Regions from separate parts of the Enterobacter sp. UPMP701 genome, predicted to be linked through region 3. Evidence: predicted binding sites of a transcription regulator. Region 3 holds the regulator's gene; each other region holds the start of a gene.
The links. The regulator CRP, encoded in region 3, controls carbon source genes, mostly activating them, when cyclic AMP is high. The targets are predictions, from matches to a motif close to ATGTGANNNNNNTCACAT.

Region 1: the regulator CRP is predicted to act here: its motif matches at 3,890-3,907, upstream of udp (uridine phosphorylase).
Region 2: the regulator CRP is predicted to act here: its motif matches at 2,811-2,828, upstream of azuC (stress response protein AzuC).
Region 4: the regulator CRP is predicted to act here: its motif matches at 2,717-2,734, upstream of rbsD (D-ribose pyranase).

What each region holds. Positions count from the first base shown of each region.
Region 1 covers NZ_JBSKJN010000014.1:15,166-22,768, reverse strand. The annotation lists gene ACWKXT_RS20920 (carbohydrate ABC transporter permease) at 1-294, shown strand, start outside; gene ACWKXT_RS20915 (alpha-glucosidase) at 305-1,888, shown strand; gene ACWKXT_RS20910 (glycoside hydrolase family 130 protein) at 1,872-2,930, shown strand; gene ACWKXT_RS20905 (dienelactone hydrolase family protein) at 2,972-3,775, opposite strand; gene udp (uridine phosphorylase) at 4,031-4,792, shown strand; gene rmuC (DNA recombination protein RmuC) at 4,932-6,389, shown strand; gene ubiE (bifunctional demethylmenaquinone methyltransferase/2-methoxy-6-polyprenyl-1,4-benzoquinol methylase UbiE) at 6,456-7,211, shown strand; gene ubiJ (ubiquinone biosynthesis protein UbiJ) at 7,225-7,603, shown strand, end outside.
Region 2 covers NZ_JBSKJN010000003.1:446,371-453,973, forward strand. The annotation lists gene tyrP (tyrosine transporter TyrP) at 1-612, opposite strand, end outside; gene ftnA (non-heme ferritin) at 858-1,355, opposite strand; gene yecR (YecR family lipoprotein) at 1,560-1,898, opposite strand; gene ACWKXT_RS10965 (RpiB/LacA/LacB family sugar-phosphate isomerase) at 2,152-2,790, shown strand; gene azuC (stress response protein AzuC) at 2,909-2,992, shown strand; gene ACWKXT_RS10975 (DUF2766 family protein) at 3,100-3,351, shown strand; gene ACWKXT_RS10980 (anaerobic C4-dicarboxylate transporter) at 3,395-4,738, opposite strand; gene ACWKXT_RS10985 (non-heme ferritin-like protein) at 4,903-5,406, opposite strand; gene araF (arabinose ABC transporter substrate-binding protein AraF) at 6,191-7,180, shown strand; gene araG (L-arabinose ABC transporter ATP-binding protein AraG) at 7,252-7,603, shown strand, end outside.
Region 3 covers NZ_JBSKJN010000010.1:40,048-47,650, reverse strand. The annotation lists gene ppiA (peptidylprolyl isomerase A) at 1-124, shown strand, start outside; gene ACWKXT_RS18785 (putative adenosine monophosphate-protein transferase Fic) at 229-813, shown strand; gene pabA (aminodeoxychorismate synthase component 2) at 844-1,407, shown strand; gene argD (bifunctional acetylornithine/succinyldiaminopimelate transaminase) at 1,495-2,715, shown strand; gene ACWKXT_RS18770 (YccS/YhfK family putative transporter) at 2,712-4,799, opposite strand; gene crp (cAMP-activated global transcriptional regulator CRP) at 4,857-5,489, opposite strand; gene ACWKXT_RS18760 (OsmC family protein) at 5,801-6,205, shown strand; gene ACWKXT_RS18755 (phosphoribulokinase) at 6,272-7,141, opposite strand; gene ACWKXT_RS18750 (YheU family protein) at 7,172-7,390, opposite strand; gene ACWKXT_RS18745 (hydrolase) at 7,387-7,603, opposite strand, start outside.
Region 4 covers NZ_JBSKJN010000005.1:249,591-257,193, reverse strand. The annotation lists gene rbsC (ribose ABC transporter permease) at 1-697, opposite strand, end outside; gene rbsA (ribose ABC transporter ATP-binding protein RbsA) at 702-2,207, opposite strand; gene rbsD (D-ribose pyranase) at 2,215-2,634, opposite strand; gene kup (low affinity potassium transporter Kup) at 2,861-4,729, opposite strand; gene ravA (ATPase RavA) at 4,951-6,447, shown strand; gene viaA (ATPase RavA stimulator ViaA) at 6,441-7,603, shown strand, end outside.

The sequences.
Region 1 (7,603 bases), on a different contig from region 3:
AGCCTGTGGGCCATTCTGCGTCACGTCATGATGCCGCTGAACAAGTCCATTCTGGCGATCGTGGCGTTATTTACCTTCTCAAGCTCATGGGACAACTTCCTCTGGCCGCTGATTGTCATGCGCGATGCCGACAAAATGCCGTTTTCGGTACTGCTGGCTACCTTCAGTAAATCCTACGGCGTTTATCTGGGGCCTGTGATGGCGGGGGCCGTGGTGCAAATGCTACCGGTCATCGTGCTGTTTATCCTGTTCCGGAAATATTTCCTTCAGGGCATGTCGTTATCACTGAAATAAGGAACGTACGGTGAATAAGCAACCCTGGTGGCAGGCCTGCACCTGCTACCAAATTTATCTGCCCTCGTTTTGCGATGGCAATGGCGACGGGCTGGGTGATTTCCCCGGCCTGCTTTCAAAAGTGGATTACCTGGGCGCGTTAGGTATCGGTGCCATCTGGATCACCCCGTTTTATCCCTCTCCTCTGGTGGATAACGGGTATGACATCAGCGATTACTGCGCCGTTGATCCACGGTTTGGCACGCTGGACGATTTTCGCGACGTCGTTCATCGCTGCCATGAAAAGGGGATCCGCGTCATTATCGATCTGGTGCTTAATCATGTCTCTTCGCAGCATCCGTGGTTTCAGGATGCCTGGAATAATCCCGCAAGCCGCTATCGGGACTATTTCATTTTCAGCGCCCATCCTAACAACTGGGAGTCCTTTTTTTCCGGCAGCGCCTGGAGCCCGGAGCCGGACACCGGCAGGTTCTACTACCATAAATTCGCGCCAGAGCAGGTGGATTTAAACTGGGCGAACCCCGCGGTAGAGCAGGAAATGTTTCAGGTGATTGATTTCTGGCAGGGGCTGGGCGTCGATGGCTTCCGCTTCGACGTGATTAACTTCCTCAGCACTCGCGGCATCGGGCCTGATAACCCGGAGAAAGCTGGCGTACAACAGCATGAACATGACGTGAATCAGCCAGGGCTTATCGGCACGCTGCAACGCCTGTGCCAGCATGCCAGGCAGCAATGTGATGTTTTCCTGATCGGCGAAATTGGCAGCGAGGAGAGGGAGATCCTGGCGCGTTATCAGGCTCCGTCGCTGATGGACGTGGTCTTTAACTTCAATATTGGCAGTCAGAAAACCTTCGATGCGGCACGCCTGTGCGACGAGATTAACGCCACGCTGGCGCGGCAGTCTGGTCTGCCGACGCTGTTCTTTTCCAGCCACGATATGCCGCGCATGATTAGCCGCTTCGGCGAAGGCCCGCACGACACCGCCCGGGCGTTGGCTGTCCTGGCGCTACAGCTAACCGTGCGCGGCGTGCCGTTTATTTTTCAGGGCGAGGAGTTGGGGATGCCTGACTACGTGCCGCAGACGGTCGCACAGATTTTTGATATTCAGGGAAAAACCTACTACGACACGGCCATGCGGCAGGGATGCAGTGCCGCCGACGCGCTGGCGCAGGCGATTGAGCATTCCCGGGATGGGTCCCGCGGCCCGTTCCTCTGGCGCGACGCCCCGTTTGCGGGTTTTTCCACCCGCACGCCGTGGATGCCCGTCAGCCAGGACTATCCCTTCCTCAATGCCGAACATCAGATATCGACGCCCGGATCGTTATGGCGTGAGTACCAGACCTTCATTGCGCTTCGTGCCGCCATCGGGGCGCTACAGCATGGAGAGTGCAGCCCACTGACACGCCATAAGGAGTGCGTCTGGTTCACCCGAACCACGCCGCAGGAGCAGGTCTGGGTGGCCGTGAATTTTGGCCAGCCGGTACAAAACCCCTTGTGGGCCATTGAAGCGGATGTCCTGTACGGGCAAAACGCGCCGCAGCTGGACAAAAATCAAATTCTGATAAAAAGGAGTGTATATGAAGAGACACGGTAATAATCCGTTGATCATCCCGAGCGACGTGGTGCCTTCTCTGCCAGGACGGAAAGTGGAGTGCGTCTTTAACGCCGGGGTAACGGAACATCATGGGGAGATTATCCTGCTGCTTCGGGTTGCCGAGAGCGTGATAAATGATGACCCACAGAAGATCGTCGTTCCGCTTCTGGTGCAGCAGCCTGGCGGCTGGCAGCCGGCGACAAAAACGTTTGACCGCAACGACCCGCGCTATGATTTTAGCGACCCGCGTACCATCGTGCTGAAAAGCGACCCGGCTCAGGTCTGGCTGACGTCGATGTCCCACCTGCGCCTGGCACGAAGCCGGGACGGAGTGAATTTCACTATTGATGAAACGCCTTTCATCACTGCCGACAGCCGCTATGAGGAGTTTGGCTGTGAAGATGCGCGCATTACCCTGATTGACGATGTCTGGTACATCAATTACTCCGCCGTGTCATCGTTGGGTATCTCCACCGCTCTGGCGACCACCGTTGATTTTGTCTCCGTCGAGAAGAAAGGGCTGATTTTCTGCCCTGATAACCGCGACGTCTGTTTCTTCCCGGAGAAGGTTGGCGGAACCTACCGGGCGCTTACCCGGCCTGCGCCCTGCCATTTCGGCCACCCGGAAATATGGATCTGCGAGTCACCCGATATGCTGCACTGGGGAAACCATCAGCATCTGTTGGGACGCTCGGGGGACGAATGGGATGCGCTTAAATCTGGTGGCGGTGCGCCGCTGATCAAGACCGCGCGCGGCTGGCTGGAAATTTATCACGGCGTGGACGCCAGCCTGCGTTACTGCCTGGGCGCTCTGCTTCTGGATCCTGAAGACCCGCTCACCCTCGTTGCCAAATCGACTGTGCCGCTGCTGGAGCCGAGTGCGCCCTATGAGCGTGAAGGCTTTTTCGGTAACGTCGTCTTTACCTGCGGGGCGCTGGTGCGTAATGACACGCTGCATATCTGGTATGGCGCGGCGGATGAGTGTATCGCGCTGGCCACGCTGCCGATGGACGATCTGTGGAAACATCTCGGCCTGAATTAAGGCCTGACGCAGCCCCGACGCTTGCCGGGGCTGCAATGCATTTATTTCTTCCCGCCGTACTGGCTAAACCACGCCAGCATTCTCTGCCAGCCATCTTTCGCCGACTCCGCGTGGTAGCTCGGACGATAATCGGCGTTAAACGCGTGTCTGGCATCCGGGTAAACCACAATCTCCGCCTTCGCATTCGCCGCGCGTAGCGCGTGGCGCATCGTCTCGACGGTATCAAGCGGAATGCCGGTGTCCTGGCCGCCATAAAGCCCTAACACCGGGGCATTTAAATCCGTTGCGATATCAACCGGATGTTTCGGCGAGTTCAGGGTCTTTTCGCCCACCAGTTTGCCGTACCAGGCCACGGCAGCTTTCAGCTGCGGGTTATGCGCGGCATAAAGCCAGCTGATGCGTCCGCCCCAGCAGAAGCCGGTCACCATTAAGCGATGCGGGTCACCGCCGTTGCGCGCCGCCCAGCTGGCAACATGGTCGAGATCGGCCAGCACCTGCGCATCTGGCACTTTGCTCACCAGGTTACTGAACAGCGTCGGGATATCGCTGTAGTCATTGGGATCGCCCTGACGGAAGTAGAGCTCTGGCGCAACGGCCAGATAACCTTCCAGCGCCAGGCGCCGGCAGATATCGCGAATATGTTCGTGAACGCCGAAAATCTCCTGAACCACAATCACGATGGGCAGCGGGCCGTCTTCCGTCCTGGGGCGTGCGTGATAAGCAGGCATATTTTCCCCCTGCGAGGGAATGGAGGTCTCGCCCGCCGTAATGGCGTCTTCTGAGGTTGAGACGATGGTTGAAGCATGCGGAGCCGCAGCAGGTGCAAATCCGGTTTTTTCAGTCATGGCATTCTCCGTACCAATGAGTTAGCGCAAAGGTAAATATAGACACCAGGTTAACAACCCACAGTGCCTTAAACGGTCTATCTTTTGTGCAGCACCCGACGATATAACTTGTTAATGTGATGTAAATCACTTTTTGATGGAAATTCAATGCAATCATTTTCATTCATGGTGAGGTGTGTCACGAAATTATGCTTACCGCTTCTGTAAAGTACCGTTTTACTTCTTCTGACTAACCGACCCACAGAGGAGTCACCTATGTCTAAGTCTGATGTTTTTCATCTCGGCCTCACTAAAAACGATTTACAAGGGGCTACGCTCGCTATCGTCCCTGGCGATCCGGAGCGTGTGGAAAAGATCGCCGCGCTGATGGATAAGCCGGTCAAGCTGGCTGCCCATCGTGAATTCACCACCTGGCGCGCAGAGCTGGATGGCAAAGCGGTGATTGTGTGCTCTACCGGTATCGGTGGTCCGTCTACCTCTATTGCGGTTGAAGAGCTGGCGCAGCTGGGCATTCGTACCTTCCTGCGTATCGGTACGACCGGCGCGATCCAGCCGCACATTAACGTGGGCGACGTGCTGGTTACGACCGCATCCGTCCGTCTGGACGGGGCAAGCCTGCACTTTGCACCGATGGAATTCCCGGCAGTGGCAGATTTCGAATGCACCACCGCGCTGGTTGAAGCCGCGAAATCCGTGGGCGCAACCACCCACGTGGGCGTAACGGCCTCTTCAGATACCTTCTACCCTGGCCAGGAGCGTTACGACACCTTCTCTGGTCGCGTGGTGAGCCGCTTCAAAGGCTCTATGGAAGAGTGGCAGTCCATGGGCGTGATGAACTACGAGATGGAATCCGCAACGCTGCTGACCATGTGCGCAAGCCAGGGTCTGCGTGCCGGTATGGTGGCGGGCGTTATCGTCAACCGCACCCAGCAGGAGATCCCGAACGCCGAAACCATGAAGCAAACCGAAAGTCATGCGGTAAAAATCGTGGTGGAAGCGGCTCGCCGTCTGATCTAGTCCTCCTCTCAGAGATAAAAGGCCGACACGTTCGGCCTTTATTTTTTGCGTAACGCCTCGCAGGAAAACCCTTTCAAACTGGACGTTTATACAGCACAATCTTATTTTGTGCAGGTAATACGTTGATGCAGGGGGCATTGTGGATATCTCAGTCCTGATTTATGCGGTGATTGCGCTGGCGGGCGTGGGGATAGGCTGGCTGATTTCCAGCTACCAGCACGCGCAGCAGAAAGCCGAGCAACTGGCAGAGCGCGAAGAGATCGTCGCTGACCTCAGCGCAGCAAAGCAACAGCTTGCGCTGAGCGACCACTGGCGCGACGAGTGCGAGCTGCTCAATAATGAGCTGCGCAATCTGCGTGATATCAACACCTCGCTGGAGGCCGATCTCCGCGAAGTGACCACCCGCCTTGAATCCACCCAACTGCATGCGGAAGACAAAATCCGCCAGATGATCAACAGCGAGCAGCGCCTCAGCGAGCAGTTTGAGAACCTCGCCAACCGAATTTTTGAGCACAGCAACCGCCGCGTCGACGAGCAAAACCGCCAGAGCCTGAACAGCCTGCTGACGCCGCTGCGCGAACAGCTGGACGGCTTTCGTCGTCAGGTGCAGGACAGCTTTGGCCAGGAAGCCCGCGAACGCCACACGCTGGCGCATGAGATCCGTAATCTTCAGCAGCTGAATGCCCAGATGGCGCAGGAGGCGGTCAACCTGACGCGCGCACTTAAAGGCGATAACAAAACCCAGGGGAACTGGGGAGAAGTGGTGCTGACGCGCGTGCTGGAGGCCTCCGGCCTGCGCGAAGGATATGAATATGAAACGCAGGTCAGCATTGAGAACGATGCCCGCTCACGCATGCAGCCGGATGTCATTGTGCGGCTGCCGCAGGGTAAAGATGTGGTAATTGACGCCAAAATGACGCTGGTGGCCTATGAGCGCTACTTCAACGCGGAAGATGACTACACCCGCGAATCGGCGCTGCAGGAGCACATTGCCTCCGTGCGTAACCACATTCGCCTGCTCGGCAGAAAAGACTACCAGCAGCTGCCGGGTCTCCGCTCGCTGGACTATGTCCTGATGTTTATCCCGGTTGAGCCCGCGTTTTTGCTGGCGCTAGACAGACAGCCTGAACTGATCACCGAAGCGCTCAAAAATAACATTATGCTGGTCAGCCCCACCACGCTGCTGGTGGCGTTACGTACTATTGCCAACCTGTGGCGCTATGAGCACCAGAGCCGCAACGCGCAGCAGATTGCCGATCGTGCCAGCAAGCTGTACGACAAAATGCGCCTCTTCGTGGACGACATGTCATCAGTCGGGCAGAGCCTGGATCGCGCGCAGGATAACTACCGCCAGGCGATGAAAAAGCTCGCCTCCGGACGTGGCAACCTGCTGGCGCAGGCCGAAGCGTTTCGCAGTTTGGGGGTCGAAGTTAAACGCGAGATTAATCCGGATTTGGCTGAACAGGCGACAGCGCAGGACGAAGAGTTTCGACTGCGTGAAGGCATAGATGAACAAAATACCCCCAGCCAGGACAACGATTTAGCGGTGGATTTATCGCCAGGTGAGCCGCCTGTGCGTTTCTTTCGCGGTGGTTGAATCGTAGGGCAATTGCGCCCAATCTGTTACACTTCACGAACATTTGACTGATTAGCAGGCTCTGAGATGGTTGACGATTCACAAGACACGACGCACTTTGGCTTTCAGACTGTAGCCAAAGCACAGAAAGCGGACATGGTGGCCCACGTATTTCATTCCGTGGCGGCGAAGTACGATGTGATGAATGACTTGATGTCGTTCGGCATTCATCGCTTGTGGAAGCGCTTCACCATCGACTGTAGCGGTGTGCGTCGTGGACAAACGGTTCTCGATCTGGCTGGCGGTACGGGCGATCTGACGGCGAAATTCTCCCGTCTGGTGGGCGAAACCGGTCGCGTTGTACTGGCTGATATTAATGATTCCATGCTGAAAATGGGGCGCGAGAAGCTGCGTAACATCGGCGTGGTGGGGAACGTGGAATACGTGCAGGCCAACGCCGAAGCGCTGCCGTTCCCGGACAATACCTTTGACTGCATCACCATCTCTTTCGGCCTGCGTAACGTGACCGATAAAGACAAAGCGCTGCGCTCCATGTACCGCGTGCTGAAGCCCGGTGGACGCCTGCTGGTGCTCGAGTTCTCTAAACCGATTATCGACCCGCTGAGCAAAGCCTACGATGCCTACTCATTCCACGTTCTGCCGCGTATTGGCGAACTGGTGGCAAACGACGCAGAAAGCTATCGCTATCTGGCGGAGTCAATTCGTATGCATCCGGATCAGGACACCTTAAAAGCCATGATGCAGGATGCGGAATTTGAGAACGTTGAATACTTCAACATGACGGCCGGTGTCGTCGCGCTGCATCGCGGTTACAAATTCTGAGTGGAGGTGTCCCGTGCCCTTTAAACCCTTAGTCACCGCAGGCATCGAGAATGTGCTGAATGCCTTCCTGTATCGCGCTCCGGCGCTGAAAGCTGCACGTCAGCGGCTAAACGGGAAGGTTTTGCGCATTGTGTTAAAAGAGTTCTCGACGCCGCTCGTGCTGGTCTTCAGCGAACGCCAGCTTGACGTTCTGGGTGAGTGGGAAGGTGAAGCGGATTGCTCGGTCATCACTCATATGAGCGTGCTGCCAAAACTGCGCGATCGCCAGCAATTAACGGCGCTTATCCGCAGCGGTGAGCTGGAAGTGGAAGGCGACATTCAGGTCGTGCAGAACTTCGTTGCGCTCAGCGATCTGGCTGAGTTCGACCCGGCAGAGCTGCTTGCGCCCTTTA
Region 2 (7,603 bases), on a different contig from region 3:
GACGATGCTCGGCACGCTGCCGTGAAAACCAAACGAGGTGAAAATGACCGGGATGGCGGAAAGCGCCAGACCTTGTTCCAGCGGCAGCGTCAGCAGGTTCACCTTGTGCACGTGCGGCGCCAGCAGCGCCAGCATGACAACAAGAAACAGAATTTTGGCGCTGAACAGAAAGCGGTTAAAGAGATCGACCAGCGATGTTCCCACGCAGACCACGCCGCCGCCGATGAGCGCAAAGAAGATAGCCCCCGTCGCAGGGGTAATATCAGAGCCGAACCAGTCATTAACGCTGGAGGCGATCAATTCCCCGGCGCCGCTGATGTAGGCGGCGGTCAGGGCATACATCAGGAACATCATGCTAAAGCCGGTGATCCACTGGCCGTAGCGTCCCAGGTAGCGCGCCGCAAGCGAACCCAGACCGGTATCGGCGGGCACATGCTGGTACACCTCAAGCAGCAGCAGTGCGGTATAGCACATTAATGCCCAGAGCGTGCCAAGCAGCAGCAAGGTCATCCCAAATCCCACGCCTGCGGCAGCCAGAGGCATTGCCAGCATTCCTGCGCCAATCGTCGTTCCGGCGACGATAAAAATACTTCCCAGGGTTCTGTTTTTCACGCTTTCCTCTACAACGATGGTGAACCGCGACAAATTCTGCGGCGCAGAGTAAGGCAAAAGCGATTATTCGTCAAACCACCGTTACAAGCAGCGTAATGAAAGGTTTACGCATTGCGCTGCCGCCAATCCGAAGTAGGGCGACGGCCAGGCGTGGCGTAAACAAGACGTACGGGGAATAAAAGGCGTGTTTTGATGCGGGGGAAAGGTAAATAAATGCGGCGCCGGAAACCGGCACCGCAATGATATTAATTCTGCGTATCGAGAGTCGACAGTTCTTTATCAATAAAGTAAAGACCTTCACCGGATTTACCCACCAGCGATAATTTATCCAGCACGGATTTAAACAATTTCTCTTCTTCGTGTTGTTCCGCGACGTACCACTGCAGGAAATTAAAGGTTGGATAATCCTGGCCGATCATGGCCGCATGAACCAGTTCATTAATTTTCTGGGTGATCAATTGTTCGTGCTCATAGGTGGCGCGGAACAGTTCATCAAGAGAATTGTACTCGGCGAAAGGAGATGCCACGTTCTCGATGCGCGGCAGGCTGCCTGTATCGGTCAGATAATCGAACAGGCGCTGCATGTGGGTCATCTCTTCCTGAGCGTGACGACGCAGAAATGCGGCCGCACCTTCAAAGCTATGGTAGCTGCACCAGGCGCTCATCTGCTGGTAGAGAAGGGATGAATAGAGCTCAAGGTTCATTTGCGCATTGAGCTTGTCGATCATTTCAGTTTTCAGCATGGTGACGCTCCGGTTTATTATTTCTGGTTCACAATGAGCGACACTATAATTTGTTATTTAATTATTTGCAAAACGTAAAATTAAATATTTATCAGTTCAAAATACGAATGGGAATAAAACGCATTGGCGATTTTTTATTTCTATTAATGCGAATTGTTTTTGTTCTTAATTAAATAAAGTGCCAGCAATCGCTGGCAGCTTTGATTAATACCAGGGATTATTTGCCTTAGGGTTAACGGCATACCCCATGCACTTATACTGGATAGTTACGCTCTCGTTCAGGCACAAAGAGCCGCTTGTCAGGGTACAGGTTTTGACCGGCTGCCCGTAGGCAGAGGCGGTGGCATAGCCCATGTTTTGACAGGCTTTTACCGCGGTACCGTTATTAACATATTCGTCGGACCAGGCGTTTTGCAGCACTGCCTGGCCATAGTCGAGGCGGACAATGCCGTTCGGCGCGTCGAGGCTGCTGATTTCCGCCTGGCGGTTAACGCTGCATCCCGCGAGCAGCAGGACTGTACCGGCTACGATGGCTGTTTTCATGGTTCGCTCTGGGTAGATGGAAATACGTTATCGTACCCGCAGATGCCCGCTGCAATGCCAGGAATAGCCGGACAATCTACCCTCACTCTTTGCAACGGACGGCGTGAATCCTTCTCGCCATAAAATTGTGAGCGCGCATTCGATTTTTAAAACCATATTTCATTTACTTTGAAAGTCTGTTTGTTTGATGCCAGGATGAACGGGAACAGGTATCCATAGCGGGAGCGACCGCAGCGCATTCTGGAGAGACAAGATGAAAATTGCACTGATGATGGAAAACAGCCAGGCGGCTAAAAACCCAGTGATATTAAAAGAGCTGAAAACGGTAGCCGATGAAAAAGGCTTCCCGGTTTATAACGTCGGGATGAGCGACGAAAACGATCATCACCTTACCTACATCCATCTGGGGATTATGGCGAGTATTCTGCTGAATGCGAAAGCGGTAGATTTCGTGGTCACCGGATGCGGCACCGGCCAGGGCGCGATGATGTCGTTGAATATTCACCCCGGCGTCATTTGCGGCTACTGCATCGATCCCGCCGACGCGTTTCTCTTCGCGCAGATCAACAACGGCAATGCGCTTTCGCTGCCTTTTGCCAAAGGTTTTGGCTGGGGAGCGGAGTTGAACGTGCGCTTTATCTTTGAAAAGGCCTTCACTGGCCGGAAGGGTGAAGGCTACCCGCCAGAGCGTAAAGAGCCCCAGGTGCGTAACGCGGGGATTCTGAACCAGGTTAAAGCGGCCGTGGTGAAAGAAAACTATCTGGACACGCTGCGCGCCATCGATCCTGAGCTGGTAAAGACCGCTGTTTCCGGCCAACGTTTCCAGCAGTGCTTCTTTGAAAATTGCCAGGATAAGGCGATCGAGGATTTTGTTCGCGGTATGGTGGGTTAATGCGTATTGCGCAGATTAAATTGTGATGCGCGTCACAAAAATATTGATTTTTGTGACGATGGTCATATTATAGGCACATTGACGATAAAGTTGTATAACAAGTTGATGGAGCATCACAATGAAACTGCGCAAAATCCTGAAAAGCATGTGGGCCAATTACTGCCGCACCTTCAAAGACGTGCCGCCGGGCGCCATGTTCTGATAAAAAACCTGCTTCGGCAGGTTTTTTTGTCTCTGCAGGCGAGGAAGGGAAGATGTCAGAGGCCGCGTTTTGATACTATGGCGGCCTTTGAATAAGGAGAAAGCCCCATGTCACAAAACCTGAGCGCCGATCAGGAGCTGGTCTCTGATGTTGTCGCCTGCCAGCTGGTTATTAAGCAAATTCTGGATGTCCTGGACGTTATTGCACCGGTTGAAGTGCGCGAGAAGATGTCTACCCAGCTGAAAAACATCGATTTTGCCAGCCACCCCGCGGCCGCCGACCCGGTTACGCTTCGCGCGATCCAGAAAGCCATCGCGCTGATTGAACTGCGCTTCACGCCGCAGGGCGAATCGCATTAAAAAATGGCGAACGGGCGACACATGCTGTCGCCCGTTGATAACGTTAAAAGAAGGTCTGGACCAGCAGATAGCTCGCCGCGCAGGCGCAGCTCACGCCAATTAACCCCGGCAAAATAAAGCTGTGGTTAATGATGAATTTGCCGATGCGGGTCGTTCCTGAACGGTCAAAGCCGATGCAGGCTAAATCACTCGGGTAGGTCGGCAGAACAAAATAGCCGTAGGATGCCGGGAAGAAGGCAATCAGCATTTTCGGATCGATACCCAGCATCAGGCCCATCGGCGCCACGGCTGTCAGGGCCGCCGCCTGGCTGTTCACCAGCTTCGACACCAGGAAAAGCACAATGGCATACGTCCACGGATGGCTTTTCACAACGCCTTCCAGCGCCAGCTTTAACTCGTCGAGATGCGCCTGGAAAAAGGTATCGCTCATCCACGCCACCCCGAACACCGAGAAGATCGCCACCATACCTGCCTTGAATACCGCGCCGTTAGAAATGGCAGCGGCATTGACCTTACAGGCCATCAGCATTACGGCACCGGCAATGAGCATCATCATCTGAATGACGAGGTTCATCGACAACGCCGTCATTTTGCCTTTTAGCTCGAAGGCAGGACGCAGTTCCGGAAACGCCCCGAGCAGGACCACCACCGCAATTCCGGCAAAGAAAATCCATGTCGACCAGTAGGCCTGCTTCGGAAAACGCTGGTTCATCAACGTCTCCGTGCCGCCATAGATAAACTCGCGCTGTTTAGGATCTTTCAGTTTTTCCTGGAATTCCTTGTCGTCAGCCAAATCTTTCCCGCGGCGTAAACTCCACAGAGCCGCAATCGCCACCCCGAAAAGTGAAGCGGGAACCGACACGGCGAGGATTTCCAGGATCCCCCACGCGTGCCCTAACCCATGTTGCGCGGCCAGGATGGAGACCAGCGACACGACGGCGACGGAAACCGGCGATGCGGTGATCGCCATCTGCGATGCCACCGAGGCCACCGCCATTGGGCGTTCCGGTCGGATCCCTTTTTTGAGAGCGATATCCGCAATGATGGGAAACATGGTGTAGACCACGTGCCCCGTACCGCAGAGAAAGGTCAGCATCCAGGTAGTAAAAGGGGCAAGTAGCGTGATGTGCTGCGGGTGTTTGCGCAGCAGGCGTTCAGCAAACTGCATCATGACGTTGAGGCCACCCGCAGTCTGCAGGGTGGCGGCACAACCAATCACCGCGAGAATGGTCAACATGACGTCAACCGGTGGCTTGCCGGGCTGTAGCCCGAAGACAAAACACAGAATAAAAAGGCCAATACCGCTGATTAACCCAAGCCCCATGCCGCCGAAACGTGTACCCGTCAGCAGGCAGAGGAGAATGACAACAAACTCAATGGTGATCATGCTGCTCCCTCGTCAATGATTATGTAATTAAACAAATCATTACATGTTGTAAGGTTAATCATTGGGAGCGAGATCTGATTTGTTAAATTTCAGCAAAAGCAGAGGGTTGGGGAGATAAGAAGGAACCTGCCCCCCTGAACCAGGGCAAGGGCAGGTTAAAACACTTAGTGGTGCTGCACCGTCACAAGGTCGAGCAGGTGGCGGTCGGCTTGCTCCGGGCGTAAACCGGCCTGGCGCGCATTGTGGATCTCATCCGCCAGCGTTTTCAGCAGCATGCCGTCCTGCTGCTGTTCTTTGTCCATATCGCGTAAAAATTTGAGGGTGGTGATGTCATGCTGCGCTTTGGCTTCATCGGCCAGCTTGTTGAGCGTCGTGCAGCGCTGTTCATGTTCTTTTAGCGTTTTCTGGAACAGTTCTTCCAGAGAAGAGTAATTTTCATTAATCCCATCAAGGGCTTTGACAACCGGGTTCGCCCCCGCAGCTTTGAGGAAGTTAAAGACGCGCATCATATGGGTGACGTTGCTTTGCGCCTGCGAACGAAAGAACGTAGCAGAGCCCGTAAGGCTTTTTTCGGAACACCAGGCACTTAAGTGAAGGTGCAGATTCGAGGCGTAGAACTCAAGGTTCATCTGCGCGTTAAGTTTTTGCATCATCGTTTGGGTAGCCATACTCATATCCTTATAGACTGTGGGACGTAATGTCCGCTGCTTAACCTGACAGCCAGGCAAATGCGAAGAAATACATAAATGCAGATTCTTCAGTTACGGAGTCGATCGAAAATTCACTTCCTGTGTTCGATATAAATAAGCATACCTTGGTCTTAAGGCTAAGAAAACTCTTAATTGGGCTGTGTTTACCATACATTACAAAGTTTAATATAGTACAAAAATACAAATAGATTGCCATGAATTGAAACTTAATTAACTGGTTGAAAATAAATAATTATTTTACTTCGTTGGCTGTTATTTTACTTTCGTGAATATTAAGCCGGAATAATGCTCTGTGAAAAAGCTAAATACAGATTATTCATTTCAAATATATGATGCGTTATTAAATTTGCGCTAAATCAATTTTACGGAATAGCGTATATTCTTCATCATATTGGTTTTTTGACGAACCGCACGATGCCCCTGAACCTGTGAGCCCCAACCTGACCGGCCGACAGCATCAGGGATTTCTTAGCTAATCTTATGGATAATTCTGCTCATCCCTCTTTCATTTGTCTGACAATTCCTGCCATTTTTATGTCATTTTTCGCTGAATTTATGTACGCAATTACTGTAATTCTGCGGTGTGATGGGGCTCTCTTATGGATGATTAATTTCCCGCTAAAACTATCACCAGCAATAACGCTTATGACGAGGTGAGCGCTAATACCTTGTTTTAAGTCCGATTAAATAAGAAGCACGCAAATCTTCCCTACAGAAAAGAATGCTAAAGCTGGAGTTTACCATGCACAAATTTACTAAAGCGCTGGCGGCCATCGGACTGGCTGCCGTTATGTCACAATCCGCTATCGCTGAGAATTTAAAACTCGGTTTTTTGGTAAAACAGCCGGAAGAACCCTGGTTCCAGACTGAGTGGAAATTCGCTGATAAAGCCGGAAAAGATTTAGGTTTTGAGGTGATTAAAATCGCCGTGCCGGACGGTGAAAAAACCCTGAACGCCATCGACAGCCTGGCGGCCAGCGGCGCGAAAGGTTTCGTTATCTGTACTCCGGACCCGAAACTGGGATCGGCCATTGCGGCGAAAGCCCGCGGTTACGACATGAAGGTTATTGCGGTTGACGATCAGTTCGTCAACGCCAAAGGCAAACCGATGGACAGCGTCCCGCTGGTGATGATGGCGGCGACCAAAATCGGTGAACGCCAGGGCCAGGAACTTTATAAAGAGATGCAGAAACGTGGCTGGGATGTCAAAGAGACCGCCGTTATGGCCATCACGGCTGACGAACTGGACACCGCACGTCGTCGTACAACCGGTTCAATGGACGCGCTGAAAGCGGCTGGCTTCCCGGAAAAACAGATCTACAAAGTCCCAACCAAATCTAACGACATCCCCGGTGCCTTTGACGCCGCGAACTCCATGCTGGTCCAGCACCCGGAAGTGAAACACTGGCTGGTGGTCGGCATGAACGACAACACCGTGCTGGGCGGCGTGCGCGCGACGGAAGGCCAGGGCTTCAAGGCACCTGACGTTATCGGTATCGGCATCAACGGCGTGGATGCGGTGAGCGAACTGTCCAAAGCGCAGGCTACCGGTTTCTACGGCTCTCTGCTGCCAAGCCCGGACGTTCACGGCTACAAATCCAGCGAAATGCTCTACAACTGGGTAACCAAAGGGGCTGAACCGCCGAAATTTACTGAAGTCACCGACGTGGTGCTGATCACCCGCGACAACTTCAAAGAGGAACTGGCGAAAAAAGGACTGGGCGGTAAGTAATACGCTGTGATTGTGCCCCTCACACATCGTGAGGGGCCAGACGTACACACTACAGGAATCACGGAGTCGTTATGCAACAGTCTAATCCGTATCTCTCTTTTCGCGGCATCGGTAAAACGTTTCCCGGTGTTAACGCACTGACCGATATCAGCTTCGACTGCTATGCCGGCCAGGTTCATGCCCTGATGGGGGAAAACGGTGCCGGAAAATCCACGCTGTTGAAAATCCTCAGCGGCAACTATACGCCGACGACCGGCACGCTGGCGCTGCGCGGCGAAGAGGTGGCTTTTGCCGATACCACGGCGGCGCTCAATGCCGGGGTGGCGATTATCTATCAGGAGTTACATCTCATCCCTGAGATGACCGTGGCGGAAAATATCTACTTAGGCCAGCTTCCGCATAAAGGCGGCGTGGTGAATCGTT
Region 3 (7,603 bases):
TAAAATTGTGAAAGGAATGGACGTGGCGGACAAGATTTCTCAGGTACAGACTCATGACGTCGGCCCGTACCAGAATGTACCGTCTAAACCTGTCGTGATCCTCTCCGCGAAAGTTCTGCCATAAGTCTCTTCGACACGGGCGATCCTCGCCCGTGTTGCGTCCCTCCCTGCGAAAGCGCGTTTTGCTGCTTATACTTGTGGCAAACGGACTATTCAGGGAGGCGTTAAGTGAAAAAACTCACCGATAAGCAAAAATCCCGTCTCTGGGAGCAGCAGCGTAACGTCAATCTTCAGGCCAGTTGTCTCCTTGAAAAAGGTAATGGTCCCTCAGAACCTCACATCGAGACGCTTGAGCTTGGGCCTTCCGCGCCCGGGTTGCCCCATCTGTGCCTTATTCACCGCCATCTGTATCACAGCGAGATGAAGCGGGCAGGCGAATTCCGTACCGACGATATTTTTAAGGGAGACATTCCCTTCTGTCATTTCGAGTACATCGAAAAGATGGGCAACGAACTGATGGCGGCGCTGGAGAGCGATAAGTATCTTGTGGGTCTTGAGAAAGCGGCGTTTGTTGAAAAAGTCAGCCATTACTACTGTGAAATCAATATGCTGCATCCCTTTATGCGCGGTAACGGCATTGCGCAACGCGTCTTCTTTGAGCAGTTGGCCATCCATGCGGGTTACGCGCTGGACTGGCGGGATATCGATCCCGAGCAGTGGGTGGCGGCTAACCGAAGTGGCGCAACGGGAGATTTAACCGCGTTAAACGCTATCTTTGCCAAAGTAGTGAGCGAAGCGCGGGAATCTGAGTAGAATAGGGCGGCATTTTTTTCAGGAGCCGCCATGATTCTGCTGATTGATAACTACGATTCCTTCACCTGGAACCTTTACCAGTATTTTTGTGAGCTGGGTGCAGAGGTGGTTGTCCGCCGCAACGACGAGATCGGCATGACCGATATTGAGACGCTGGCTCCGCAGAAAATCGTGATTTCGCCGGGGCCGTGTACGCCATCGGAGTCGGGCATTTCTCTCGATGTTATTCACCACTATTCCGGCAGGCTGCCGATCCTGGGCGTCTGCCTGGGGCATCAGGCCATTGCCCAGGCGTTTGGGGCTACCATCGTGCGTGCCGCGAAAGTGATGCATGGCAAAACCTCGCCGGTCACTCACGCCGGTACCGGCGTATTCCTGGGGCTAAACAATCCGTTAACCGTGACGCGCTATCATTCTCTGGTCATTGACCCGCCGACGCTGCCCGACTGCTTTGACGTTACCGCCTGGAGCGAGTCGCAGGAGATCATGGGGATTCGCCACCGCGAGTACGATCTGGAAGGCGTGCAGTTCCATCCGGAAAGTATCCTCAGCGAGCAGGGGCACGCGCTGCTGGCAAATTTCCTCCATCGCTGAATATCTGTTGCCTTGTTGTGATTTTTTATGCATATTTTGTGATTATATTTTCACAATCACTGTGACATAAAAATGGATGGTCATGACATGGCAACTGAACAACCAGCAATTACCCGCGCGACATTTGATGAAGTGATCCTGCCGATTTATGCACCGGCTGAGTTCATCCCGGTGAAAGGGAAAGGCAGCCGCGTCTGGGATCAGCAGGGTAAAGAGTATGTAGATTTCGCGGGCGGTATTGCGGTTACGGCGCTGGGTCACTGCCATCCTGCGCTGGTTGAGGCATTGAAAACCCAGGGTGAAACCCTGTGGCACACCAGCAACGTGTTCACCAACGAACCGGCGCTGCGCCTGGGCCGTAAGATCATTGATGCCACCTTTGCCGAGCGCGTGCTGTTTATGAACTCCGGCACCGAAGCGAACGAAACCGCCTTTAAGCTGGCGCGCTACTACGCAACCACGCGCCACAGCCCGTATAAAACCAAAATCATCGCCTTCCATAACGCCTTCCACGGACGCTCCTTCTTTACCGTTTCCGTTGGCGGTCAGCCGAAATATTCCGACGGCTTCGGCCCGAAACCGGCCGACATTATCCACGTGCCGTTTAACGATCTGCATGCGGTAAAAGCGGTAATGGACGACCACACCTGCGCGGTGGTGGTGGAGCCTATTCAGGGCGAAGGCGGCGTGACCGCTGCGACCCCGGAATTCCTGAAAGGGCTGCGTGAACTGTGCGATGAGCATCAGGCGCTGCTGGTGTTTGATGAAGTGCAGTGCGGAATGGGGCGTACCGGAGACCTGTTTGCCTACATGCACTACGGCGTGACGCCGGATATTCTGACCAGCGCCAAAGCGCTCGGCGGCGGTTTCCCGGTGAGCGCGGTGTTGACGACGCAGGAAATTGCCTCCGCGTTCCACGTCGGGTCTCACGGCTCCACCTACGGCGGCAACCCGCTGGCGAGCGCCGTGGCCGGCGCCGCGTTCGACATCATTAACACGCCGGAGGTGCTAAACGGCGTTAGCGCGAAGCGCGAGCTGTTTGTGAAGCATCTCCAGCAGATAAACGATAAGTACGCCGTTTTCAGCGAGATCCGCGGCATGGGGCTGCTGATCGGTGCCGAGCTGAAGCCGCAGTACAAAGGCCGCGCGCGCGATTTCCTGCACGCCGCCGCCCACGAAGGGGTGATGGTGCTCAATGCCGGGCCGGACGTGATGCGTTTTGCGCCGTCGCTGGTGGTAGAAGACAATGACATTGAAGACGGGTTAACCCGCTTTGCCGCGGCGGTCGAGAAGATCGTTAAAGGCTAATACTCGGTTCGCTTTAACCGGCGCGTTAACCAAATGCCGTGATGCGGGCGCTGACGCCATGCCACCGACGAAATGGTGTGCATGGTGTTCAGATGTCCCAGCACGCGCTGCAAATGCTGCTCCAGGGTGCTCATCGGCCCGTGGGTCAGCGTCTCCGGCGCTTCCAGAATGTTTGAATCCCCCGACTCACCCGGCGCGTCATACTCCAGACGCTGCTGACACCTCTGCAACGCAATTTCACACGACTGCAAATAGCGTTGCGCCAGGTCTGGCGTCAGCATCGTGTGTTCGCGCGCCAGCGTGGTCATGGCATTAATGTGCTCGACGATAAACTGGCTGTGCGTGACCCACAGCTTCATGTCTGCCAGATAGTGCGCGTTAAAGCCCGGCTCCTGCATCGCCTGGTTAAGGGAGTTAAACAGGGCGTTGTGCGCCTGGTTGACCTTCATGCGCTCGTAGGCCAGCGGAGAGGGCTGCGGGTCATCGCTCAGAATAAGACGAATGGCCTGCTGGTCAGCTTCCAGCGCGTCGTGGGCGTTCTGCCTCAGTAGCCCGCTCTGCCACTGCGGCCACAGCCAGACCATGCCGCCAAAGGCGATCAGGCAGCCAATCAGCGTGTCGATCAGACGGGCAACAATAAACTGTTCGCCGTTAAGCGTAAGTAGTTGCAGGGTATACACCGCCGTCACCGTAAAGCCCACCATCGCCCAGCCGTAGTTTTTACGGATAATCAGATAGCTAACCAGAGTGATCGCCAGCATGCCCGCCAGGGTATAGCCCTCGGGGACGTGGAAGTGCAGCGTCACGCCCGCAATAATCAGACCCGCCATCGTGCCGCCAGCCCGGTGCAGAATGCGCACCCGCGTGGCGCCATAGCCATTCTGGGTGACAAACAGCACGGTCATTAAAATCCAGTAGGGTTTCGGCAGGTGCAGGGCCATTCCCATCAGGCTGGCGATGCTGAGCATGACGCTAATCCTTGCGGCGTTGCGCAGGGCGGAAGATTTCAGCGACAGGTAGCTTTTAAGGGCGGGCAGCAGCGGCAGACGTTTCTGTTTATCCGCCATCAGGTCGCGGGGGTAAAGCGGGCGCTGGGTGCGCAGCACGCGGGCGATGCGGCTAAAGTGCCATGCGGCAAACTGGCCGACCGGGTTTTCCGGGTGCTGGCGTGCAATTTTCTCCAGCGCGCCGAGCTGTTTGTCCATGGAAAAGCGTGTCGGGTAGCGGTGATAGAGAATATCATCGGCCAGCACCCGCAGGCGAGCGGAGACGGTTTGCGCGTTCCAGCGGATCACCGCTTCGGCATGGCTGCGCTCAACCAGCTTTTGCACCTCCTGCGGATGGTGCAGGCTTACGGAAATATGCTCCTGCAGATCGAGCCCGACCTGGAAGGTGCGCAGCAGCCGTTTGTATTCGTGATTTCTGTTGGCGGCAAGCATGTGCAGCTGCTGATAGCACTGGCTTATCAGGTCCACCACCTTTTGCTGGCGCGCAAGCAGCGGCGGCAGCGATTTTTCCGGGTCGGTATGCTGGGTGAGCAGGGTGTATTTGGCTTCGCAGTAATCGGCCAGTTGGCGGTAGAGCAGGCTCAGGGATTCGCGCAGCGGCTGTTCCCGCCACAGCCAGAACCAGAACCAGTTAAACAGCCCGTACCACAGCGTGCCAAGGGCGTAGATCAGCAGCGGCTCCCACACGGGCATATTCCCGGCCAGGCTCAGGGTGAAGATGGCCGCAATGAGTGACGCGGGAAGCAGACGGGCATGGAGCGAGCTGATTTCGGCGGTGACGCCGAGAGTCATCGCCAGCACGGTCAGGATCAGCGGCAGCGGAATGTCGCGGGCCAGTAAGATCTGGACGGCAAGGCTACAGCCAGCAAACAGGCTGCCACCGATAATCAGGCGTTTGAAAAAGCGTTTATGCGGCGTATCCAGACCGGCAATGTTGCAGCAGGCGGGGACGAGGGAAAACAGCAGACCTTGCTGAAGGTGTCCGAGGATCAGGCCCACGGCCACAGGAAGACACAGCACCAGCGTTTGTCGCAGTGCGTAGTTAACTTCCGGGTGATAGATCAGCCTGCGCCACATGGGGAATAGAGACAAAAACGGCGTGACACCTTGCGATGACACGCCGTTTGACCGGGATTAACGGGTTCCGTAAACCACGATGGTTTTACCGTGGGCGGAGATCAGGTTTTGATCTTCCAGCATTTTCAGAATACGGCCCACTGTTTCGCGGGAGCAACCGACGATCTGACCGATTTCCTGACGGGTAATTTTAATTTGCATGCCGTCAGGGTGGGTCATCGCGTCTGGCTGTTTCGCCAGGTTCAGCAGGGTCTGCGCGATGCGGCCGGTAACGTCCAGGAAGGCGAGGTTACCCACTTTCTCTGACGTGACCTGCAGACGGCGCGCCATCTGAGAAGAAAGACGCATCAGGATGTCAGGGTTAACCTGAATCAGCTGACGGAATTTCTTGTAGGAAATTTCAGCCACTTCACATGCTGTCTTTGCTCGAACCCAGGCGCTACGTTCCTGGCCTTCTTCAAACAGGCCCAGTTCACCGATAAAATCGCCCTGGTTCAGATAAGAAAGGATCATCTCTTTGCCTTCCTCATCTTTGATCAGCACTGCCACCGAGCCTTTGACGATGTAATACAACGTTTCCGCTTTTTCACCCTGGTGAATCAGCGTGCTCTTCGATGGGTACTTATGAATGTGGCAATGAGACAAGAACCATTCGAGAGTCGGGTCTGTTTGCGGTTTGCCAAGCACCATGCGCTGTTATCCTCTGTTATAAGCTGTCACCAGAGTCATCAGATGCATCCGGACTCTGGGGTTGCAATCGAATTCTTACCCATACCCTGGGAAGTCGGCTGTCGTAACGTTTCGCAGCCAGTAAAGTTTGATGTCCTCTGCATACATGTGTAACGTCAATGTATTACTGTAGCATCCTGAGTGTTTTAGCATAGCTTTCGCCGCGTGTCTCCTGGTGTCTCGCTTCAGCATGATGCAGGTCGCCTTCCATTGCGAGAAATGTAACGTGCGCGTAATCTGTCACCAAAAATGCAACGTTGGAGTTAATGAATATGCAAGCGCGCGTGAAGTGGGTTGAAGGTTTAACGTTTCTGGGCGAGTCCGCATCAGGACACCAGATTTTGATGGACGGTAACTCCGGCGATAAAGCGCCAAGCCCAATGGAAATGGTGCTCATGGCGGCAGGCGGATGCAGCGCGATTGACGTGGTGTCGATTCTGCAAAAAGGCCGTCATGACGTGACGGATTGCGAGGTAAAACTCACTTCAGAACGTCGCGAAGAGGCGCCACGCTTGTTTACCCATATTAACCTGCACTTTATCGTCACCGGCAAAGAACTGAAAGACGCGGCGGTTTCACGTGCGGTGGATCTTTCTGCGGAGAAATACTGCTCTGTGGCGTTAATGCTGGAGAAAGCGGTAAAAATCACCCATTCGTATGAAGTGATCGAGGCTTAATTATTGGGGCATCGTGCGTGTTGATGCCCTCACCCTAACCCTCTCCCACAGGGAGAGGGAACATGTTCACGCGATCTGCTTCCCTTCCATCAGTCGCTGAACCAGCGGCGTCATGATGAGCTCCATCGCCAGCCCCATTTTCCCGCCCGGTACCACTAACGTGTTCATGTGCGAAATAAACGAGCCCTGCAGCATCGCCAGCAGCCAGGGGTAATCTATACCTTCGAGATTGCGGAAATGGATCACCACAAAGCTCTCATCCAGAGACGGGATACTTTTGGCGGCAAACGGGTTGGAGGTGTCCACCGTCGGCACGCGCTGGAAGTTAATGTGGGTGCGGGAGAACTGCGGCGTGAGGTAATTGATGTAATCTTCCATGGAGCGCACCACCGAGTCCATTACCGCCTCGCGCGAATGGCCGCGCTCGCTCATGTCACGCGTCAGCTTCTGGATCCATTCCAGGTTAACGATAGGGACCACGCCGACCAGCAGATCCACATGGCGTGCCACATCGTGCTGAGGCGTAACTACGCCACCGTGCAATCCTTCATAAAACAGCACGTCGGTCGGTTCCGGCAGCGGTTGCCAGGGGGTAAAGGTGCCCGGCACCTGGTTCCAGGGTACGGCTTCGTCGTAGGTGTGCAAATACTTGCGGGACTGCCCGGTGCCGCTCTGCCCGTATTCACGGAAGGTCTGTTCCAGCAGGCCGAAATCATTGGCTTCCGGGCCGAAGTAGCTGATGTGTTTACCCAGATCGCGCGCCTTGCGGATCGCCATGTCCATCTCAGGCCGCGTATAGCGGTGAAAGCTGTCGCCTTCGACCTCCGCCGAACGGAGATTCAGCTGGGCGAAAATCTTGCGAAAAGCGAGGCTGGTGGTGGTGGTTCCCGCACCACTCGAGCCCGTAACGGCAATAATGGGATGTCTGGCAGACATAGCAACTCCCTGACTGAAAAGGTTGGAAGATCAGCCGTGAAACGCGTTGCGGGGCATGATATTGACCGTCTCATGCAGTTCTGACCACACCAGCACCACGTCGCCGCTTTTCAGCTGGCGTTTTACATCGTTGACCTTTTGCTCAAGCGAACGCTCATGTTCACCATAATCGGTGCCTTCGCGTAATACAAAGCTTTCAATCAGATTATCGAGCGTTTCGGGAGCCAGATCCTGCCAGGGAATGATCATTTTGCACCGTCCAGATAAGGAGTAAGCCAGTCAGGAATTCGCGCCTCCAGCCACATTTTCGGCTTGCGCAGCGTGCCGCCGATGAACCCCACGTGGCCGCCATGCTCGGTCAGCTGGTAGTGAACGTTGTCAGGCAGGAATTCCTGCGCGGGAATAGAGTGATGATCCATAAACGGGTCATCTTTGGCGTGAATAATCAGCGTCGGCTGCGTG
Region 4 (7,603 bases), on a different contig from region 3:
GTGACGCCAGCAGCCCGCAAAGGGAGTAAACGATAATTTTGACTTTATTAACGCTGATCCCGGACAGGCGCGTTGCCGCTTCGTTACCGCCCAGCGCGTAGATATAACGTCCCAGACGGGTGTGGTGCAGCATGTACCATGCCGCCAGGAAGACGATAGCCATGATCCAGACCGGGGTCGGGACACCCAGCGGGCGACCGATACCGAACCAGCCAAAAAGATCGGCGTTATCGGTAAAGCCGGTATTAACCGGGCTGCCGTTGGTGTACACCATGGTGACACCGCGCAGCAGCAGCATCATCACCAGCGTGGCGATGAACGCCTGAACGCGGCCTTTTGCGACAATCACGCCGGTTACGGCACCAATCGCCGCGCCAGCGGCCAGCGCAGCGGCAACGGCCACCAGCGCGTTGACTTCAATGCCAACAATAGAAGCGGCGATCGCACCGGTGAGCGCCAGCAGGGAACCGACGGACAGATCGATACCCGAGGTCAAAATCACCAGCGTCATGCCGACCGCCATAATGGCGTTCACCGACGTCTGCTGCAGAATGTTGAACAGGTTATTCACGGTGAAGAAATTCGGGCTCATGGTCGACACAATCGCGATCAGCACCAGCAGGGCAATCAGCGATTTTTGTTCCATCAACCATGCCTTTGTGAAATAGCGGCGACCAGAAACAGCCTGGGTAGTCATCTTCTTACTCCTGATTCACGCGATTAAGCTTGCCCACAGCGGCAGCCATCAGAACTTCCTGGGTGGCCTGCTCGCGAGTGAATTCACCGCCGAGATGCCCTTCATGCATGACGATAATGCGATCGCTCATGCCTAACACTTCTGGCATCTCAGAAGAGACCAGAATGATGCTCAGACCGTCGGCCTTGAACTGGTTAATCAGCTGATAGATCTCTTTCTTCGCACCCACATCCACGCCGCGGGTTGGCTCGTCGAGGATCAACACTTTCGGGCGCGTCATCAGCCCGCGGGCAATCGCCACTTTCTGCTGATTCCCGCCGGACAACAGGCCGATGGCTTGCTCCATAGACGGGGTTTTGACGTTAAAGAGGCGGATAAAATCGCTGACCGCCTGCTGTTCGTCTTTATGCTTCAGGCTACCGCCGCTATGGCTGAAATAGCGCAGCGCGGTAAGCGACATGTTCTCTTTTACCGACATGCCCAGCACTAAGCCGTCGCGCTTGCGGTCTTCGGAGATATAGACGATGCCGTTCGCCAGGCCATCCTGCGGAGAGCGGGTGACCACTTCATGACCGTCGAGGGTGACGTAACCGCTGGTGCGCGGCAGTGCGCCGTAAAGCACTTTCATCAGCTCGGTACGGCCGGCGCCCATCAGGCCCGCCACGCCCAGGATCTCGCCCTGGCGCAGGGTAAAGGTCACGTCGTTCACGCCCGGGCCGCAGAGGTTGTCCACCTTCAGGCGGATCTCACCCGGCGCTTTGTCCAGATGCGGATACTGATCTTCGAGCTTACGTCCCACCATCATTTCGATAAGCGTATCTTCGGTCAGCGTCGCCACTTCGCGCTCGGCAATAAACTGCCCGTCGCGGAAGACGGTCACGTCGTCGCAGATTTCGAAGATCTCTTTCATACGGTGGGAGATATAGACAATCCCGCGCCCCTGAGACTTTAGCTCGCGGATCACGCGGAACAGGGATTCAGTTTCGGTGTCGGTCAGGGCGTCGGTCGGTTCATCCATAATGATGACCTTCGACTCAAAGCTCAGCACCTTGGCAATTTCCACCATCTGCTGATCGCCAATGGAGAGATCGCCGACCAGGCGGTCGCTCTTAAAGCGCAGGTTCAGCTTCGCCAGCAGCTTGTCCGCTTCGGCATACATGGTTTTCCAGTCGATTTTGCCGAACCGGTTAACAAACTCGCGGCCGAGGAAGATGTTTTCCGCAATGGTGAGCTGTGGGATGAGGTTCAGCTCCTGGTGGATAATGCCGATGCCCGCTTCCTGAGAGGATTTCGGGCCGTTAAAGGTGGTCTCTTGACCCAGCCATAAGAGCGAACCGGCATCGCGTTGGTAGATACCGGTAAGCACTTTCATCATGGTGGATTTGCCGGCGCCGTTTTCGCCCACCAGCGCCATCACGCGGCCTGGGTAGACGTTCAGCGCCGCACCGGAGAGGGCTTTTACGCCCGGGAAAGATTTATCGATCCCTTTGAGTTGCAGTAATGCGTCCATGATGGCCTCAGAAGGTGACGCCAGCACAGAGAATGATATTCGCATACGGGGAACACTCCCCGCTGCGAATCACCGCCTGACTGTCTGCGGTTTGTTGTTTGAACTGCTCGTGCGTTGTGTAACGAATTTCTATGGTGTTTCCCTGGTGTTGTTGCAGTTGCTCAATATGGCTGAGCAACGTTTCGTGGAGTTGCGGATTATGTTGTTTGATTTCCGCCGCGAGAATGGCCGCCTCAACCTGCATCTCCGCCGTCACGACTTCCAGTACCTGCATAAACGAAGGAACACCCTGCGTTAACGCCATATCAATACGGGTTGTGCTGCGCGGAACCGGTAAGCCTGCATCGCAAACTACCAGCGTATCGGTATGCCCAAGACGGGAAATAACCGATGAGATTTCTGAGTTAAGAACCGTGCCTTTCTTCATTTTCTTGCTCCACTAGCGAAACGTTTCGCTACAAAGAGTGTAGACGCAAGAGTGTTCAGAAAACCACCATGACGTAACGGATTTGTGATCAACGTCGAAACGTTTCGCTAAGTGAAATGGAGTGGAGGTAAATGCAAAACGGTAACCCCAAGGTTACCGTTTTTTATGTTTGCGCCCTCTCCCTGTGGGAGAGGGTCGGGGTGAGGGCATCAGGCCGCACAAAGACTTAAATCTCAACCTGCGTTCCCAGCTCAATCACGCGGTTAGGCGGGATCTCAAACTGGTCTGGCGCGCGCAGGGCGTTACGCTGCAGGATCAGGTACAGCTTGCCGCGCAGACGCAGATACCACGGACGTTTGCCGATAATCAGCGACTCGTGCGACATAAAGAATGACGTCTCCATCATCCGGCAGCTTAACCCTTCCAGACCGCAGCGGTGGAACACCTCTTCCACGTTCGGCGTTTCGCGCCAGCCGTAGCTCGCCACCACGCGCCAGAAGGTCGGCGAGAGCTGCTCGATCTGCACGCGACGCACATTGTGGACGTACGGCGCATCTTCGGTGCGCAGCGTCAGCAGGATCACGCGCTCGTGGAGCACTTTGTTGTGCTTGAGGTTATGCATCAGCGCAAACGGGATCACGTTCAGGGCACGAGACATATAAACCGCGGTACCCGGCACGCGCACCGGCGGAGATTTCTCCAGCGACGCGATCATCGCCTCCAGAGAATTCCCGTGCTCATGCATGCGGCGCAGCAGTCGGAAGCGCTCGCTCTTCCATGTGGTCATCACAATGAACATCAACAGGCCCAGCGTCAGCGGCAGCCAGCCGCCGGAGACAATTTTGTCGAGGTTTGCGGAGAACAGCGGTACATCGATGCACAGGAAGCCGACCAGAATCATCGCCACGAGGAATTTATTCCAGTGCCAGTTGCGGTACGCCACCGTGGTGGAGAGAAGCGACGTCAGCACCATCGTACCGGTCACGGCAATACCGTACGCTGCCGCCAGATTACTGGAGTGCTCAAAGCTGACGATCACAATCACAACAGCAAAGTAGAGCAGCCAGTTAACGAACGGGATGTAAATCTGACCCGACTCCATTTCTGAAGTATGGATAATGCGCATTGGCGAGAGATATCCCAGACGCACGGCCTGGCGCGTCAGAGAGAAGACGCCGGAAATAACGGCCTGAGAGGCAATAACCGTCGCCAACGTAGCGAGGATCAGCATAGGCACCAGCGCCCAGTCAGGTGCCAGCAGGAAGAACGGGTTCTTAATTGCCTCCGGGTTTTTGAGCAACAGCGCCCCCTGACCGAAGTAATTCAGTACCAGCGACGGCAGCACAACCATAAACCAGGCCACGCGGATAGGCAGCTTCCCGAAGTGCCCCATATCGGCATACAACGCCTCAACGCCGGTGATGGAAAGCACGACCGCACCCAGCGCCACGAAGGAAACGACTTTATATTCCAGGAAGAAATGCACTGCCCAATAAGGGTTCAGCGCCTGAAGGACTTCCGGGTTAGCGATGATGCTACGCAAGCCGAGCGCGGCCAGGATCAGGAACCAGGCCAGCATAATCGGCGCAAACAGTTTACCCACCAGCCCGGTACCATGCTTCTGAATCATGAACAGCAGCGTCAGAACGATGATTGCCAGCGGGACAACCCAGGTATCAAGCTGCGGGGCAATAATTTCCAGCCCTTCAATCGCCGAGAGTACCGAGATAGCCGGCGTTATCACCACTTCCCCATAGAAGAAGCTGCCGCCTATCAGGCCAATAATCACCAGCACAGACGTCATTCTGGCCGAGGTATTGCGCCCTGCAAGCGACATCAGGGTCAGGATCCCGCCTTCGCCCGCGTTATCTGCACGCATAACGAAGGAGAGATATTTAACGGAAACGACCAGGATCAGCAGCCAGAAGATGAGGGACAGGAAGCCAAACACGGCATCGCGCTCAACACCAAAGCCAAACTGGCCGGACAAACATTCACGAAGCGTATAAAGCGGGCTGGTGCCGATATCACCGTAGACAACCCCGATCGCCGCAAGCGTAATTGCGGGTAATGATTGCTTATTATCAGTGCTCATAGACTAGTCTTTTCGTTTAAATAACAAATGTGTTCCTGTCCCTTGGTCCACAAAAAGCGCACAGTATGCACGATTCATTGCAAAATCGTACCCCTAAATGCAACCGCATTAATGTAGCGCAAAGAAAATTGCGCCGCACTTCAGCCTATTACCAGCCCTGACTGAAACGTCTATACTCGCTTCAATTAGCCGCCACGACGGCGAAAGGATGCAAAACTATTATGGCTCACTCACATTTATTAGCAGAAAGAATTTCCCGCCTCAGCAGCGCACTGGAGAAAGGCCTTTACGAGCGTAGCCACGCCATTCGTCTTTGCCTGCTGGCAGCGTTGAGCGGTGAAAGCGTGTTTCTGCTGGGACCGCCGGGCATTGCCAAGAGTCTGATCGCACGCCGCCTCAAGTTCGCTTTCCAGAACGCCCGCGCATTTGAATATTTAATGACGCGCTTCTCCACCCCCGAAGAAGTTTTCGGCCCGCTTTCTATTCAGGCGCTGAAAGATGAAGGGCGCTATGAGCGTCTGACGGCGGGTTATCTTCCGGAAGCGGAAATCGTCTTTCTTGATGAGATCTGGAAAGCCGGTCCGGCCATTCTGAATACCCTGCTGACGGCGATTAACGAACGTCGGTTCCGCAACGGTGCCAGTGAAGAGAAAATCCCCATGCGCCTGCTGGTGGCCGCGTCAAACGAACTGCCCGAAGCCGACAGCAGTCTGGAAGCGCTGTATGATCGTATGCTGATCCGCCTGTGGCTGGATAAAGTGCAGGACAAATCCAACTTCCGCTCCATGCTGGTGAGCCAGCAGGATGAGAACGAAAACCCGGTGGCGCCGTCACTGCAGGTGACGGACGAGGAGTACCATCAGTGGCAGGACGAGATCGGCAAAATCAAACTGCCCGATGCCGTTTTTGAGTTGATCTTCATGCTGCGCCAGCAGCTTGATTTACTGCCTTCCGCCCCGTATGTCTCTGACCGTCGATGGAAAAAAGCGATTCGTTTGCTCCAGGCCAGCGCCCTGTTCAGCGGCCGTGATGCCGTCGCGCCAATCGATCTGATCCTGCTGAAAGACTGCCTCTGGCACGATGCTGAAGGCATGAACCTGATGCAGCAGCAGCTTGACGTTTTGATGACCGGACACGCCTGGGGGCAGCAGGCGATGCTCAACCAGCTGGGGGCGATTGCCCAACGGCGCTTACAGCTCCAGCAGCAGCAAAGCGATAAAACCGCGCTGAAAGTGAATCGCCTGGGCGGCATGTTCGCCCGCAAACCGCATTACGAGTTACCCGCCGATCTGACCGGCACGACGCTGACATTGCTGCTCCAGCAGCCGCTCAAGCTGCATGATATGCAGGTGGTGCACATTACGATTGAGCGCGAGCCGCTGGCGCAGTGGCTGGATAAGGGCGGAGAGATCCGCGGCAAGCTCAACGGCATCGGTTTCGCGCAGCCGTTGAATATGGAAGTGGACAGCAGTCAGCATCTGGTGATCCGCGACGTGAGCCTGCAGGGATCGCGTCTTGCGCTTCCCGGCACCGCCTCGGACAGCGTGCCGGAAGAGATCAAACAGCAGCTGGAAGCGCTTGATACCGAATGGCACCAGCAGCACACCCGCTTCAGCGAGCAGCAAAAATGCCTCTTTATTCATAGCGACTGGTTAGGCCGCATTGAAGCCAGCCTGCAGGACGTCAGCGCGCAGATCAAACAGGCACGTCAATGCTAACGCTGGACACGCTCAATATGATGCTGGCCGTCAGCGAGGAAGGGTTGATCGAGGAGGTGGTGATTACCCTTCTGGCATCGCCGCAGCTGGCGGCCTTCTTTGAAAAATTCCCAAAGCTCAAAAAGGCGATGACCGACGATCTCCCGCGCTGGCGCGATAACCTGCGGCAGCGGTTTAAGGAGACAGAAGTCCCGCCAGAACTGACGGAGGAAGTCGCGGCCTATCAGCAGTGTCAGCGGCTTTCGACGCCGCAGTTTATCGTCCAGATCCCGCAAACGCTGGCCCTTCTCGATAAAGTACATTCTCCGTTTGCCAGCCAGGCACGCGCGCTGGTCACGGAAAATGCCACCATGACTCCGGCGCTTCACACCCTCTTTTTACAGCGCTGGCGGCTGAGCCTTGTTGTTCAGACCACAACGCTGAACCAGCAGTTGCTGGATGAAGAGCGCGAACAGCTGCTCAGCGAAGTTCAGGAACGCATGACGCTGAGCGGGCAGCTGGAAGAGGTGCTGGTAGAAAATGAAAACGCCGCCGGTCGCCTCTGGGATATGAGCGCCGGACAGCTGCGGCGCGGGGATTATCAGCTGATCGTGAAGTACGGCGACTTTCTTGCCCAGCAGCCGGAGCTGATGAAGCTTGCGGAACAGCTCGGTCGCTCGCGGGAGGCCAAATCGGTCCCAAAGAAGGATGCCCCGATGGAAACCTTCCGCACCCTGGTTCGCGAACCGGCCACCGTACCGGAGCAGGTGGACGGGCTTCAGCAAAGCGACGACATCCTGCGCCTGCTGCCCACCGAACTGAGCACGCTGGGGATGACCGAGCTGGAGTATGAATTTTACCGTCGGCTGGTGGAAAAGCAGCTTCTCACTTACCGGTTGCACGGCGAAGCCTGGCGCGAAAAGCTCAGTCAGCGCCCGGTAGTCCATCAGGATTTTGATGAACAGCCGCGCGGGCCATTCATTGTTTGCGTGGATACGTCCGGATCGATGGGCGGTTTTAACGAGCAGTGCGCGAAGGCGTTTTGTCTGGCGCTGATGCGCGTGGCGCTCGCCGATCGCCGTCGCTGCTTTATCATGCTCTTTTCCAGCGAAGTCGTGGGCTATGAGCTGACAAACCAGCAGGGCATTGAGCAGGCCATCCGCTTTTTGAGCCAGCG